3 regions of the Planococcus sp. S3-L1 genome follow, and region 1 is predicted to be linked to each of the others. Evidence: riboswitches for the same ligand, from Rfam matches in the RefSeq annotation. Region 1 holds a riboswitch; each other region holds the start of a gene.
What was found. Region 1 has a riboswitch for lysine ahead of QMF37_RS04585 (aspartate kinase). Riboswitches for the same ligand answer to the same signal wherever they lie in the genome.
Positions count from the first base shown of each region.

Region 1 (4,377 bases):
TTTGCCCTTCGCCATGTTAGTATTCACTCCTCTTTTAGTTCACCAATGATTGAAACATTCTTAAACGAATGCAAACAATGCTCTGATACCAATAACCGATAACACAATAAATACTAGAAGTGTGAAATAAGTTGCGTTTTTTTGTGCTGCTGCAGATTGTGTAATTCCCCAAGTAACAAGGAACGACCAAAGCCCATTTGCAAAGTGGAAAGTTGCTGCCACTACACCAACAATGTAGAATGCCATCATCCAAGGGTTGTCTAAGATGTTTGCCATCATGTTAAAGTCAGCTTCAGCAGCTGCTCCGATTGCAACTTGGAATCTTGTTTCAAAGATGTGCCAAGCGATAAAGACTACTAGGAAGACTCCAGTATAGCGCTGTGCAACAAACAACATATTGCGCATATAGCTATAATGCCCAGGATTGTTCTTCGCAGTAAACGCTATGTATAGGCCGTAGAACGCATGATACAAAATCGGCAGGTAAATGACAAAGATCTCCAGGAAAATGACGAATGGAAGATGTGCCAAAAAGTAAGATGCCTTGTTGAATGCCTCTTCCCCCTGTGTAGCAAAATGGTTGACAATTAGGTGCTGCGTTAAGAATATACCGATAGGAATAATTCCCAACAATGAGTGCAGCCTACGCATAAAAAATTCACGATTGTTATCCAAAATTTTACCCCCCTCAAAACATTAATTGGTAGCGTTCAAGATAGACGATTCGTATGACTATACCTGAAGCCACGCACCATCATGATACAATAATATGACATATTTATTGTACTCCCCCCCTCAAGGAGCGTCAAGGCAACATAACTCCTTTAAACCGATAGCGCTTATGGATTTCGCAGGCGATTACCTTCTATCTAGAGGAAATGTATCGAAATAGAATCGATTTAACAGCATTCCCCCAAAAAAGCGATTCTCTAATTGAGAATCGCTCTTTCCAACTATTCTAGTACAAACCACTGTGTAGACATCATTACTATATCAGCATTGAGAATTTGAACATTTTGTGAATTTTTTTACTAGCTTTTATTACATTAGGAATTCATTATTTATGAGTGGACTTCTACCGCAGCCAATCCGTACGCTGCATGTAAAGCATTCGCTGATTTGTTCATATCTACTTCTGGCACAACGACTGAAATTTTTATTTCAGAGGTACTAACCATCTTCACCGGAACTTCTTCGCTTCTTAAAATATCGAACATCCGAGCTGCGACTCCAGGATTCGATACCATGCCTGAACCTACTATCGACACTTTCGATAAGCCGACTTCTACATTTAGTGTCAGAAAACCAATGGCATCTTGTGCTTCCGTTAAAACTCGGCGTGTTTCTTCAAGGCTTTCCTGGCTAATAGAAAAAGAGACAGACGGTGGAAATTCATCACTGATGCTTTGAACAATAATATCTACATCAATGTGATTTTCAGCAAGCTTTGTAAAAATAGTAGCAAGAGATCCGTTGAATGGCTTTTTGTAACTCACAGTTACGCGCGCTATTCCTGGTTCGAATGCCACACCTCTAACGATTAAATTTTTCTCCACAGTGATCACCTCTTGTATGATTGTGCCAGGCTCGTCTGAATAACTTGCTCTGACAGATAATGGTACCTTATTGTTTTTTGCGAATTCGACCGCTCTCGGATGTAGTACGCCCGCTCCGAGATTAGCAAGTTCCAACATTTCATCATAAGAAATTTGGTGTAACTTGCGTGCACCTGTTACATACCGTGGATCTGACGTATAGACACCGTTAACATCTGTATAAATCTCACATTTTTCCGCTTTTAGTGCTGCAGCAAGCGCAACGGCAGTCGTATCCGATCCACCGCGACCAAGGGTTGTAATATTACCAATTGTATCCACTCCTTGAAAACCGGCAACCACACAAAGATAACCATTTTCCAACACACGTTCAAGACGTTCTGTATTTATTTTAATGATGCGTGCATTACGTGGTACGGATTCTGTTTCAATTCCTGCCTGCCATCCAGTAAAAGATAAAGCTTCATGACCCAGTTTCTTGAAAGCCATCGCCAATAACGAAATCGTAATTTGCTCACCTGTTGCCAGTAACATATCCATTTCTCGCTTTGGCGGTTCCGCTGATATTTCTCCCGCTAATCCGAGCAACGTATCAGTTGTCTTACCCATCGCCGAAACAACAATGACTACGCGTTTGCCTGCTTGTTTTTCACGAATAGCTCGTTTGGCAACTCCGATAATTTTTTCTGGAGTCGCGACAGAAGTTCCTCCAAATTTCATGACGATCGTTTTCATTCCATCCACTCCCACATTTAGTATGTGGCCCTCAAAATGACTAGCGATCATGCCACTAGACACAAAAAAAGGTAGCTCCCCGCAACCGCGGGAAACTACCTCTTATCATGTACGAAAAAAACGTCCATGTGAGATAGCCCTCCAGAGATTGACTCTGACAGCTCAGCACTTGTTAAATGCAGAACCAGCATGCGTAATAGCAGTCATACGCACACTTCGGCGACCGTCCCTTTCACCATCCTTCGTAGATTCTGCAAATCTCCAGATGCTTACTATTGACGTTCGCGCCTCTATCATCACTTTTCCAAGTGATTTACTTATTCTTCTACGATACCATGTTACGACTCGCTTGGCAATGTGCCTTGTTTAAAATGCTGTTCAATAGAGATTGCTAGCGCTTCTGGCATTCCTGCCTGTTGGATTTGTTCTACTGATGCTTCTTTGATTTTTTTAACAGAACCAAAATGTTTCAGTAGCTGTTGCTTACGTTTGGGGCCAACCCCTTCAAGCCCATCAAGTGCTGATTGAATTGAATTTTTTCCACGTAACTGACGGTGAAACGTAATAACAAAACGGTGGACTTCGTCTTGAATCCGTTGAAGCAAGTAAAAAGCTTCACTCGTCCGTTTTAGTGGCACAATTTCAGCAGGTGAACCATACAGCAATTGAGAAGTTTGGTGCTTAGCGTCTTTTGCTAGACCCGCAATTGGGATAGATAAACCGAGTTCATCTTCTAAAATTTCACGTGCCGACTCCATTTGTCCTTTTCCTCCATCAATAACAACCAGGTCAGGTAAAGGTAAACCGTCCTTCAATACACGTGAATAACGTCGACGGATAACTTCTCGCATCGCCGCGTAATCATCCGGCTTTGACGCATTCCGAGTCTTGTATTTGCGGTAGTCTTTTTTAGAAGGCTTGCCATCAATAAACGTAATCATTGCAGATACTGCATCAGCGCCTTGAATATGCGAGTTATCAAAAGCTTCGATGCGAAGAGGCACTTCAATATTCATCGCCTCACCCAAATCTGTACACGCGCCAATGGTTCGTTCTTCTTGTCGCTCTAACAATTGGAATTTTTCTTTAATGGCCACTTCCGCATTTTTCTTAGCAAGTGCCACCAGCTCTTTTTTCTTGCCTCGTTGTGGAACGAGTACACGAACGCCTAGCCATTCTTTTAACATGTCGGGATCATCCGCTTCAGGAATTAAAATTTCACTCGGTTTCACATGGTTGGCTTTTTCATAAAATTGCCCGAGATACGTTAAAAATTCCTCTTCCGGATCACGGTACAAGGGGAAAAGCGATACGTCTCGTTCAATTAGTTTGCCTTGTCGCACAAAAAAGACTTGCACACACATCCAGCCTTTATCAACAGCATACGCAAAAACATCGCGATTGGTAAAATCATTCATCGCCATTTTTTGTTTTTCCATCACCGTTTCAATCATATTAATTTGATCACGGTATTCTTTTGCGCGTTCAAATTCCAGATTTTCTGCCGCTTCCGACATTTTTGCGACCAATTGCACTTTAACTTCACGGAATCCACCGTTTAAAAACTTTGTAATGCCATCAATCATCTCTTGATAGGTTTCTTTTTCAACCGGTTTAACACACGGTGCTAAACATTGACCTAAATGATAATACAGACATACTCGGTCAGGCATGGTATGACATTTCCGCAACGGGTACAAGCGGTCCAGTAGTTTTTTTGTTTCTGCTGCTGCGTAGGCGTTAGGATAAGGTCCAAAATATTTCCCTTTATCTTTTTTTACTTGTCTTGTCGTGATCAGCTTTGGATGACGCTCTCCCGTAATTTTTAAGTACGGATAGCTTTTATCATCTTTTAGCATAATGTTATACTTCGGATCGTATTTTTTAATCAAGTTCAATTCGAGAATTAATGCTTCTTTATCAGAAGACGTAATAATATACTCAAAATCCTCTATTTCATTCACCAAACGTTGTGTTTTGGTATCATGACTTCCCGTAAAATAAGAACGCACACGATTTTTGAGAACTTTTGCCTTTCCTACATAAATTACCGTATTCTGGCGATCTTTCATCAAATAACAGCCTG
Region 1 covers NZ_JASISN010000003.1:122,783-127,159, reverse strand. The annotation lists gene sdhA (succinate dehydrogenase flavoprotein subunit) at 1-15, opposite strand, end outside; gene QMF37_RS04590 (succinate dehydrogenase cytochrome b558 subunit) at 61-675, opposite strand; gene QMF37_RS04585 (aspartate kinase) at 1,062-2,291, opposite strand; lysine riboswitch at 2,418-2,592, opposite strand; gene uvrC (excinuclease ABC subunit UvrC) at 2,630-4,377, opposite strand, start outside.

Region 2 (4,377 bases), on a different contig from region 1:
TAATCGCCTGGACAATAAAAGGGTCCGACGGCTGCGCCTGCTGTTCCACAGGCAGACTCGACGCTGCCACTATACAAAACGAGTGTCGGCTCAACATATTCCATGCCTTCTTCTTTAAAAACTTCTGTCCAAACTTGTTCCGTATCCGCTAGAACGACTGACACAAATTCAGCCAATTCTTCTTCTTGTGGAGTTGATTCGTAAGACTGGTTTGAAGTCGTTCCTGAGGATCCACCCAATTGATCAAGAATGACACCTGGGTCGCCTCCTAAAAAAGCCACTAATAACACAATTAAAATACCGCCGATGCCGCCTCCTGCTACTAGCGCTCCACCTTTCCCTCGCCGATCTTCAACGTTTCTACTGGCTTTTCTACCTTTCCATTCCATAGGGGTCCCTCGTTTCACAATTGTTTTACTGTAAATATACCCTTTAGAGCACTAGTTCTAATCCATTTTAGACAATCGATAAATTAAAAATCGTTCGCGCGGATCTTTATGGAAATCCGACAATTGAATTTCTTCTATTAGCTGAAAAACTCCGTTAGCTTCCAGATAATCACTGTAATCTTGAGAGGCAAAAAACAAAATCATGTCTACCGTCCGTGGAGATTTTTCGACTGAAGCTAAAATTTTATTCACAAATGCGATGAATATCGCCACTGAAAAAGGGTTAAAGAAATAGAATACGGTATCGTCTGCTGTAACTGGGTATTTCTGAGCTAAGCAATTACAAAAGTTAATGTGAAACTCTGCACCTTTGTGCTTTTTCGCGTACTGTTTTTTATTTTCGAGGGCTTCTGTGTAAAATGTCGGATTCATTTCGATGCCTACACTTTTTACACCAAAAAAATGATGCACATAAAAATTCAAGCGCCCTTTTCCACAGCCAACATCAACGATACAATCTTCAGGAGACAGGCTATAATGCTCAAACAATTTGTCGAGTAAATCGTAAGGTGTAGGCTCATAACGATTATGATGCAAAGAGGCATTAAATCCTTGCTGGTTTCCTGTTGTTGCAATGGCTAGCAGTTGGTCATAGGCTTGCTCACTCATTCTATCTCTCCTCGGTTATAATTTTTTACGTTCTTCATCTTGCAATTAATAGAAACATTTGTTATAGTACAGCTAATTCAATATTTCTTGCTCTTGTTTTTACAAGAGTAGGATAGAGGCGCAAAAACCATTAGTACGCAAAACGAGGATGATGAGATCCGTTGACGTTTGCCGAAAGGGGGATTTGCCGAAGTGGCGGAGATCTCACATTTCCGTGCGCTGGGTCTGCATTTAATAAATGCAGGACTGTCATATAGGAAACTATATGGAGGGCTATCTGATGCACAGGAGCAAATGGTAAACATTGTTTCTACTGCAGCAACAGGACCTCCTGTTGCTGCTTTTTTGTTTGTTCCTGACGGGCCTCTCACCTCTAAGCTTCGAAAAAAATTAGAAAAGGGTGTGTTCTGTATGAATTTCGGCCAAGTAATTACAGCAATGGTAACACCATTCGACCAATACGAGGAAATTGATTTTCCGGCAACGCAAAACTTAATCGAGCACTTGATTGCTAATGGATCTGACGGCCTTGTCGTCGCAGGAACCACAGGCGAATCGCCAACTTTATCGATAGAGGAAAAAGTAGAATTGTTCCAGTTTACCGTCAACACTGTTGCTGGACGGATTCCGGTCATCGCAGGAACCGGCTCGAACAATACGCGGGCATCGATTTCTTTGACTCAACAAGCAGAGAAAGTCGGCGTAGATGGCATTATGCTAGTTACGCCTTATTACAATAAACCTTCACAAGAAGGCATGTTCCAACATTTCCAAGCCATTGCGGAGTCGACTCATCTACCTGTCATGCTCTATAACATTCCAGGACGTAGCGTCGTTAACTTGCTTCCAGAAACCGTCATCCGCTTGTCTCAAATTAACAATATCGTTTCTATTAAAGAAGCGAGCGGTGATTTGGATGCTGCTTCAGAAATTATTGAACACACAGCTGAATCTTTTACTGTCTATAGCGGCGATGACAGTCTGACTTTACCGATGCTGTCTATCGGTGGTGCGGGCATCGTTTCGGTTGCTGCACATATTATCGGCAACGATCTGCAAGACATGATTACGAGTTTTAAAACAGGTGATGTGAAAACAGCAGCAACTATTCATAGACGGTTATTGCCAACAATGAAAGCATTGTTCGCTGCGCCAAATCCATCTCCAGTTAAAGCAGCACTGCACATGACAGGTGTTCCGACTGGCGGCGTTCGGTTGCCAATGATTGCACTGACTGATGAAGAAACCCTGACGTTACACAAGTCTTTACCCAGTCTGCATTCAGAAGCAGTGACAAATTGACTAACTAAAAAAAACGCTGAAGTCTAGGAACTTCAGCGTTTTTTTAATTAAGTGACATTCATCTGATGTAAGACACGTTTCAGGCTGCCACCAATTTCAATGTCTTTTAAATCGACGCCAATACCAACAAGCATCGCTGCAATTTCTGGACGAATTCCCGTGAGAACCGAGCGTATACCTACAAGCTTTAGCGACTGAATGATTTTAATAATTTGTTCTGCAACGATTGAGTCGACTCTCACGACACCTGACAAATCTACAATCAATACCGTAATTTTTAGTTGATTTGTTGCTAGTAAGGTTTTCTCCAGTATATAACGAGCTCGGTCTATTTCAATGCTACCCACTAGTGGTAAAACGGCAATCTGATCACTGACCGGGACAACGGGTGAGGAAAGTTCAAGAAATTCTTTTCTTGCGCATGCCAATTTTCGTCGATATGAAACTGTGTAGGCTTCTGTATAGGAAACAGCTGCATAATCCAGTAACGAATGAAAGGTTTCCATAATATCAAAAACGACTTGAATGGCAACTTTTTTGTGAACGGCTTCTGTTTTGATGACTGTTCCAATGTGTTTTCGGAACAGAGAAACTTCTACAAGTGCGTCTTCTAATGATCGATTGTTTTCGAGAAAAAAATTACCTGTTTTTTCTCCCCACCGTTGAATATTCGCATAAACTCCTTGAATGTCGCAGCTATTGCTAATGGATTGTCCAATTAAATCCACAAAATCGATTCGGATTCTATTGACGACTTCGATAAAATCTTTATTCATTTGCAACTGCTCAGCCTGAAGATTGGTATTGACTTCCTCATGAATCAATTGTGCGATCAATTCTTTATCTAACGACACGCGTTCCCCCAATAACCGATTCTCTTTTTCCATAAGACCTCCAGAGGCAAAGATATTTTGTACGCTAAGTATAGCTGGTAAACGAATGGTTGCAATGAGTCCAGTTCCCTATTTTTCCCAATAAATAAACATCCGTTTTTAAAGACGGATGTTAAAGGTAGTTCTTTATTCATTGCCGAAGACACAATTTCTTCCATTAGCTTTTGCTTTGTATAGAAAACCATCCGCTCTAGAGAGCAAGCTTCCTACTTCGTCTCCAGGCGCATAAATGGCGACACCGATACTTACCGTGATGGGTACATGCATCCAGTCAGCAGCTTCTATGTGCTTACACAAAGAGTCAGCCATAGCTAAGCCTTCTTCAATTCCTAAGTCTGGCATCACGACGACGAACTCTTCTCCTCCGAGACGTGCTACAATATCGGCCGTGCCAACTTTCGTTTCTAGATGCCACGCTAATTCCTGCAATACTGCATCACCTATTTGGTGACCATATGTATCGTTAACTTGCTTAAAATAATCAATATCCAAAATCAAAAGAGCCACTTTTCGACCATTTTGCGCCTGCAGTAAAAAGTCATGAAGTCGCTCTTCCAAATAGCGACGGTTTTTCAAACCCGTTAGCGAATCCGTGATGGACAATTGCTGTAGTGTTGAGTTCAGATCAATCAGTTGTTGCTGTTTACTTTCTACTTCGCTCATTAAATGTTGTAGTTTCTCATAGGCTTCTACTGTTTCACGGTTGATCTTTTCTGCATTGCGTTTGGCTAATAGGAGTTCTTTTTCATATTCACCACGAACACTCATCTGGATCAATGCACATTCGTACAAACCATTTTGCTCTACTGCATTCATCAAGACTGGCATATGTCCTGCCGCACTTTTCAAGGTCAAAAACATTTCATTTACGGTGCCATGCATTTTAATAGAAGGAGTAAAGTACGTTTGGAAATACATCCGGGAAGCGATAGTCAGTAAATCATGGATATGCTGCGGATTTTCTACGCTTGTCAAATTCCGCAACGTGCTATTCATTTCAACGACACGCAATTCCTGGTCCAGAACCAAATAACCACAAGGGGCTCTATCGAGTTGCTGTTCCACGATTTTCACTCCTCTATTCTGCTAAATACGCCTTAATGCGTTTTACCGTTTCCTCTGAA
Region 2 covers NZ_JASISN010000001.1:9,002-13,378, reverse strand. The annotation lists gene ypfJ (KPN_02809 family neutral zinc metallopeptidase) at 1-389, opposite strand, end outside; gene QMF37_RS00080 (class I SAM-dependent methyltransferase) at 447-1,058, opposite strand; lysine riboswitch at 1,164-1,342, shown strand; gene dapA (4-hydroxy-tetrahydrodipicolinate synthase) at 1,470-2,360, shown strand; gene QMF37_RS00070 (STAS domain-containing protein) at 2,408-3,247, opposite strand; gene QMF37_RS00065 (GGDEF domain-containing protein) at 3,380-4,318, opposite strand; gene QMF37_RS00060 (alpha/beta fold hydrolase) at 4,332-4,377, opposite strand, start outside.
Region 2: it holds a riboswitch for lysine, as region 1 does, so the genes downstream of both, dapA (4-hydroxy-tetrahydrodipicolinate synthase) here and QMF37_RS04585 (aspartate kinase) in region 1, are expected to answer to the same signal.

Region 3 (4,377 bases), on a different contig from region 1:
CAATCCAGCGAGTGTTAACGACAAGAAGAACAATACGCCGAACAATCCGTTGAATCCTGGAAATTCATTGATAATTTGTGGGAATACCACAAATGCCAATCCAACACCGGCTGTTGCTACTTCACTTACTTCAACACCTTGTTGCGATGCCATAAACCCAAGAGCTGCGAAAACACCGATACCAGCTAATAATTCAAAGCTTGAGTTGGCAAAACCTGTGATAAAAGCGTTATTTGTAATGTCCGACTTTTTAGGAAGATAGCTTGAGTACGTAATCATAATGGCAAATGCGACAGATAAACTAAAGAATATATGTCCATAAGCTGCGACCCAAACCGACGGATCCATAATAGCGCTAAAATCTGGTTGGAAGAATGCTTCTAGTCCTACCAATGCCCCGTCCAGTGTAACTGCACGAATAACTACTGCCAAGAAAATGACGACTAAAGTTGGAATGAAAATCCGGTTAGCCACTTCAATTCCTTTTTTCACTCCTGCAAGCAAAATTCCGAGTGTAATGACCCAGACCAGCACTAGAGGAATAAATACGCCCCAAACAATTCCACCTGTTTGCCCTGGGCTAACTGTCAGTTGCAAAAATTCATTGAATAAGAAATCTTGTGTATCTGTGCCCCATGCCTGATTGATTGAAAATATAGTATAGCGCATTGCCCAAGCGATAATAACGGCATAGTACACAGATATAATGAAGGACACAAATACTGCCCACCAACCAAGCCATTCTAGTTTTTTACCACCCATTCTAAAGAATGATAATGGTGCAGAACCTCGGTACTTATGACCAATCGTAAATTCAAGGATTAAAATTGGTATACCGGCAGTTAATAATGCAAATAGATATGGTATGAAAAAGGCACCCCCACCATTTTCAAAGGCAACATACGGAAAACGCCAAATGTTACCTAAACCTACTGCAGAGCCGACAGCTGCCATGATAAAGCCGGCACGTGTACCCCATTGCGAACGTTCCATCACTCTTCCCCCTCTGTATTCCCATTCTATTTACATAAAAATAGGAATTTTGTTTGTTTTCAGATTATTAACTAATCTAAAAATAGTATACCGAGAGAGCGCTTTAATGTAAAGACGATTTCACAATATAATTCGAAAAAACTATTGCAGCAAAAGTAAAAAGACAGAGAAATAGCTTCTCTGCCTTGATTTCATTATATATTTTGTTGTTTTTCAATAATAGTTGTTCGTTGTGACCAGACAACAAAGAGAACGGCTAACACGGCTAAGACTACGCCTAACGAAATCAATAGCGAACCAGTGAAACCTATGACAATGTACCCAATTGCAGCAATACCTGCAGCGGTTAACGCATACGGTATCTGAGTTAAGACATGGTCCATATGATTGCTTCCCGCTCCTGTCGAAGACAAGATCGTCGTATCGGAAATCGGTGAACAATGATCACCAAAAACCGCTCCTGCTAACACTGCTGATAACGCTGGCAATAATAAGGATGGGTCAGCCTCAATCATAATTGTACCGGCAATCGGTAATAAAATACCGAAAGACCCCCACGATGTTCCTGTAGAAAAAGCCATAACACCCGCTAACACAAACAGTAAAACGGGAAGAATAGCTGTCGGAACATTGCCTTCAGACACAACGCCTGCTAAATATGCACCCGTTTCAAGTAACCCGATCAAAGAAGTCAGCGACCAAGCAAAAATCAAAATTAGCACTGCACCCATCATTGATTTGATACCTGCCCAAATGCCTTTGCCAATCCAGCCCACATTAGCTGTTTCGTTCTTTTTCATTTGCATAACGTATAAGATAATGGACGTTAATGCGCCTAGCACACCACCTGTTAATAAGGAAGCTGGCACATCCGTATTTTCAAAAATCAACCAAATATCAAATACTTGATCTGCGTTCTGATAGCCCGTCCAAATCATTGCTCCTACTGTACCAACGATCAACAATAAAATTGGTAGTAATAAATCTCTCACATGTCCATGTGAATGAGTTGGAAAATCTTCTTTCATTTCACCTGGAATGGTTTTGTTAGGATCAAAAAGTTGACCTTCCGTAATCGCAAGCACTTCATGTTTTTTCATTTCACCAAAATCAACATCACGAATAGCAACAAAAAAGACAATAGCTAGAGAAGCGACTACATAAAAGTTCATCGGTGCCATCCATAAGAAAGCTTCTAATGCGGAATATTCAACAAAAGTTTGTCCTGCTAAAATCGTCGCAATAATCCCAATAATTGCAGCTCCCCAACTTGATACGGGAGAAACGACACAAACAGGCGCAGCAGTCGAATCGATAAAGTATGCGAGCTTAGCGCGTGACACTTTGTAACGATCAGTAATTGGACGTGCAACTTGTCCTACAGCTAAAGCATTGAAATAGTCATCGATGAAGATCACAATTCCAAGAACTACTGTCAGAACCTTCGCCCCTCTTCGCGACTTGATACGTGTGGAAGCCCATTCAGCGAAAGCATGACTGCCTCCTGATAAACTAACGAATGCTGTAATAATGCCAAGCAACAACAAGAAAAGAATGATAAAGACGTTATAAGCATTGAAACCTTCATTCCAAAAAATAATCGTAAATGATGTTACAAGCTCTTGTAAGGCATCAAGTGGTGCAAACCATGTCAATATTACAGCTGCTGCTACAATACCGGTACCTAGCGACAATAGCACACGACGCGTTAAAAGTACCATAACGATTGCAATAATCGGCGGCAAAATCGAAAAAATTGTATTCTCCATAAAAACTCCTCCTAATTTTTGATGGGTGAAAAATGAGATAAAAAAAGCCGACCTCTCCAATTGGATAAAGTCAGCCTTCTACAATTCGTCTGTGCATTAGAACATCAAACAACCCTGTAGCTCCCCATTTAAGCTGTTGCTCAAATGACAGTGACATTCTTATTTAGAATGACCCCAATCCATCTTCTTAGACCTAGAAAATCGATTTCGGCAAAACTTCCTTTCAGATGCGTTCAACGCGGTCAAACTCGCGCATCTTACTGATCAGTCCTGCAGCCTCTACCCACCAATATATATTTCTTTATTAGCATAGCCCAAAATCACCATAAAATCAACTGCGTTTATATTCCGAATAGGCCTTCTACTTCAAGGCTTTGCTATGAAAATACTCGCTAAACACATCACGCAGAAACTCTGGCATAAAATATGTCTTAGCCGCTCTTTTTAAGCTTGGGAAAAAGTAGCCAAACGTTAACATGTCTAACGTAACCAACCGGTAAGTTTGATCGTGCACTGCTAGTTGCCCATTGATATAAAACCGGTGATTCATAATTTCCATATTCAAATGAATCATCTTGCCAAATACCGCGCCGCGGAATCCCATTCCTTTTAACTCGAGCTGTGGCCATTCTGAGTTCAAAGACTGCAAATAAATCTCCTTTAACTCTGCTCCGCTTAGCTCGACAAGACAAGGGTTGATTGGATGAGGCAACATTTGATGAAAGTTGTAGCGAGTCATCGCACCTTTTGCCATATCTTCCATAAATATTCCGGCATTAAATAACGCACAATCGGCTTCTGTAAATTCAATCAGCGCTTGTCCAAACAAAGTTGCCAGCTCTGAATCTTTAAACCACTTTGCTTTTAGCGTCTTGTCGCTATGAAAAACTAACTCGTTCATTTGTATTTTTCCCTGCTCGATTAGCAGTTCATCAAATCCTTCTTGTTCTTCGCGTAACCGAGACACTTCAACGAGTTGCGCAGTGGTTTTTTCAAATGCTTCTGCTACAGCAATATGACCAACGTAAAAACCGAATTTTCCTGCAGCACCTAGCAAAGTGTTCCCTTGCCATTTGCCTTCATGAAAAACATGATGCGTATGTGCCCCCAAAATAATATTGATTTGTGGACAAAGATCCACCAATAACTCGTCTTCTTTAATGCCAAGATGTGATAAGCAAATAATTAAATCCGTGTGTTCTTCAATTTCTTTTACTGCTTGAATAATAGATTCTTTGGCATCTGTAAGTCGCCAACCCAGTTTATGATAAAAAGGTGTAAACTCTGCGGTTGCACCTACTAATCCAATCCGTGTTCCGTTTGTTGTACGGATAATATGATAGGGCTTAGCCCATTGAGGTCGATTGCCACGCAAATCAAATAAATTTGACACCACCACTTTAAAATCGGCTTGAACATACAAATCAGCAAGCTCTTCTTTTGACAGTGTAATGCCTTCGTTATTGCCAATCGTCACAGCATCGTATTGCGCTTCGTTTAGCAATTGCACATTGCCTTTGCCTGCTGTGCCTTCTGTATAAGGATGCGAACGATCAACATGGTCACCAATATCTAAAATAAGACAGACGTCGCCTTCTTCTTCGTGCCATCTTTT
Region 3 covers NZ_JASISN010000009.1:34,655-39,031, forward strand. The annotation lists gene QMF37_RS10225 (sodium-dependent transporter) at 1-993, opposite strand, end outside; gene QMF37_RS10230 (Na+/H+ antiporter NhaC family protein) at 1,188-2,762, opposite strand; lysine riboswitch at 2,872-3,052, opposite strand; gene QMF37_RS10235 (bifunctional metallophosphatase/5'-nucleotidase) at 3,124-4,377, opposite strand, start outside.
Region 3: it holds a riboswitch for lysine, as region 1 does, so the genes downstream of both, QMF37_RS10230 (Na+/H+ antiporter NhaC family protein) here and QMF37_RS04585 (aspartate kinase) in region 1, are expected to answer to the same signal.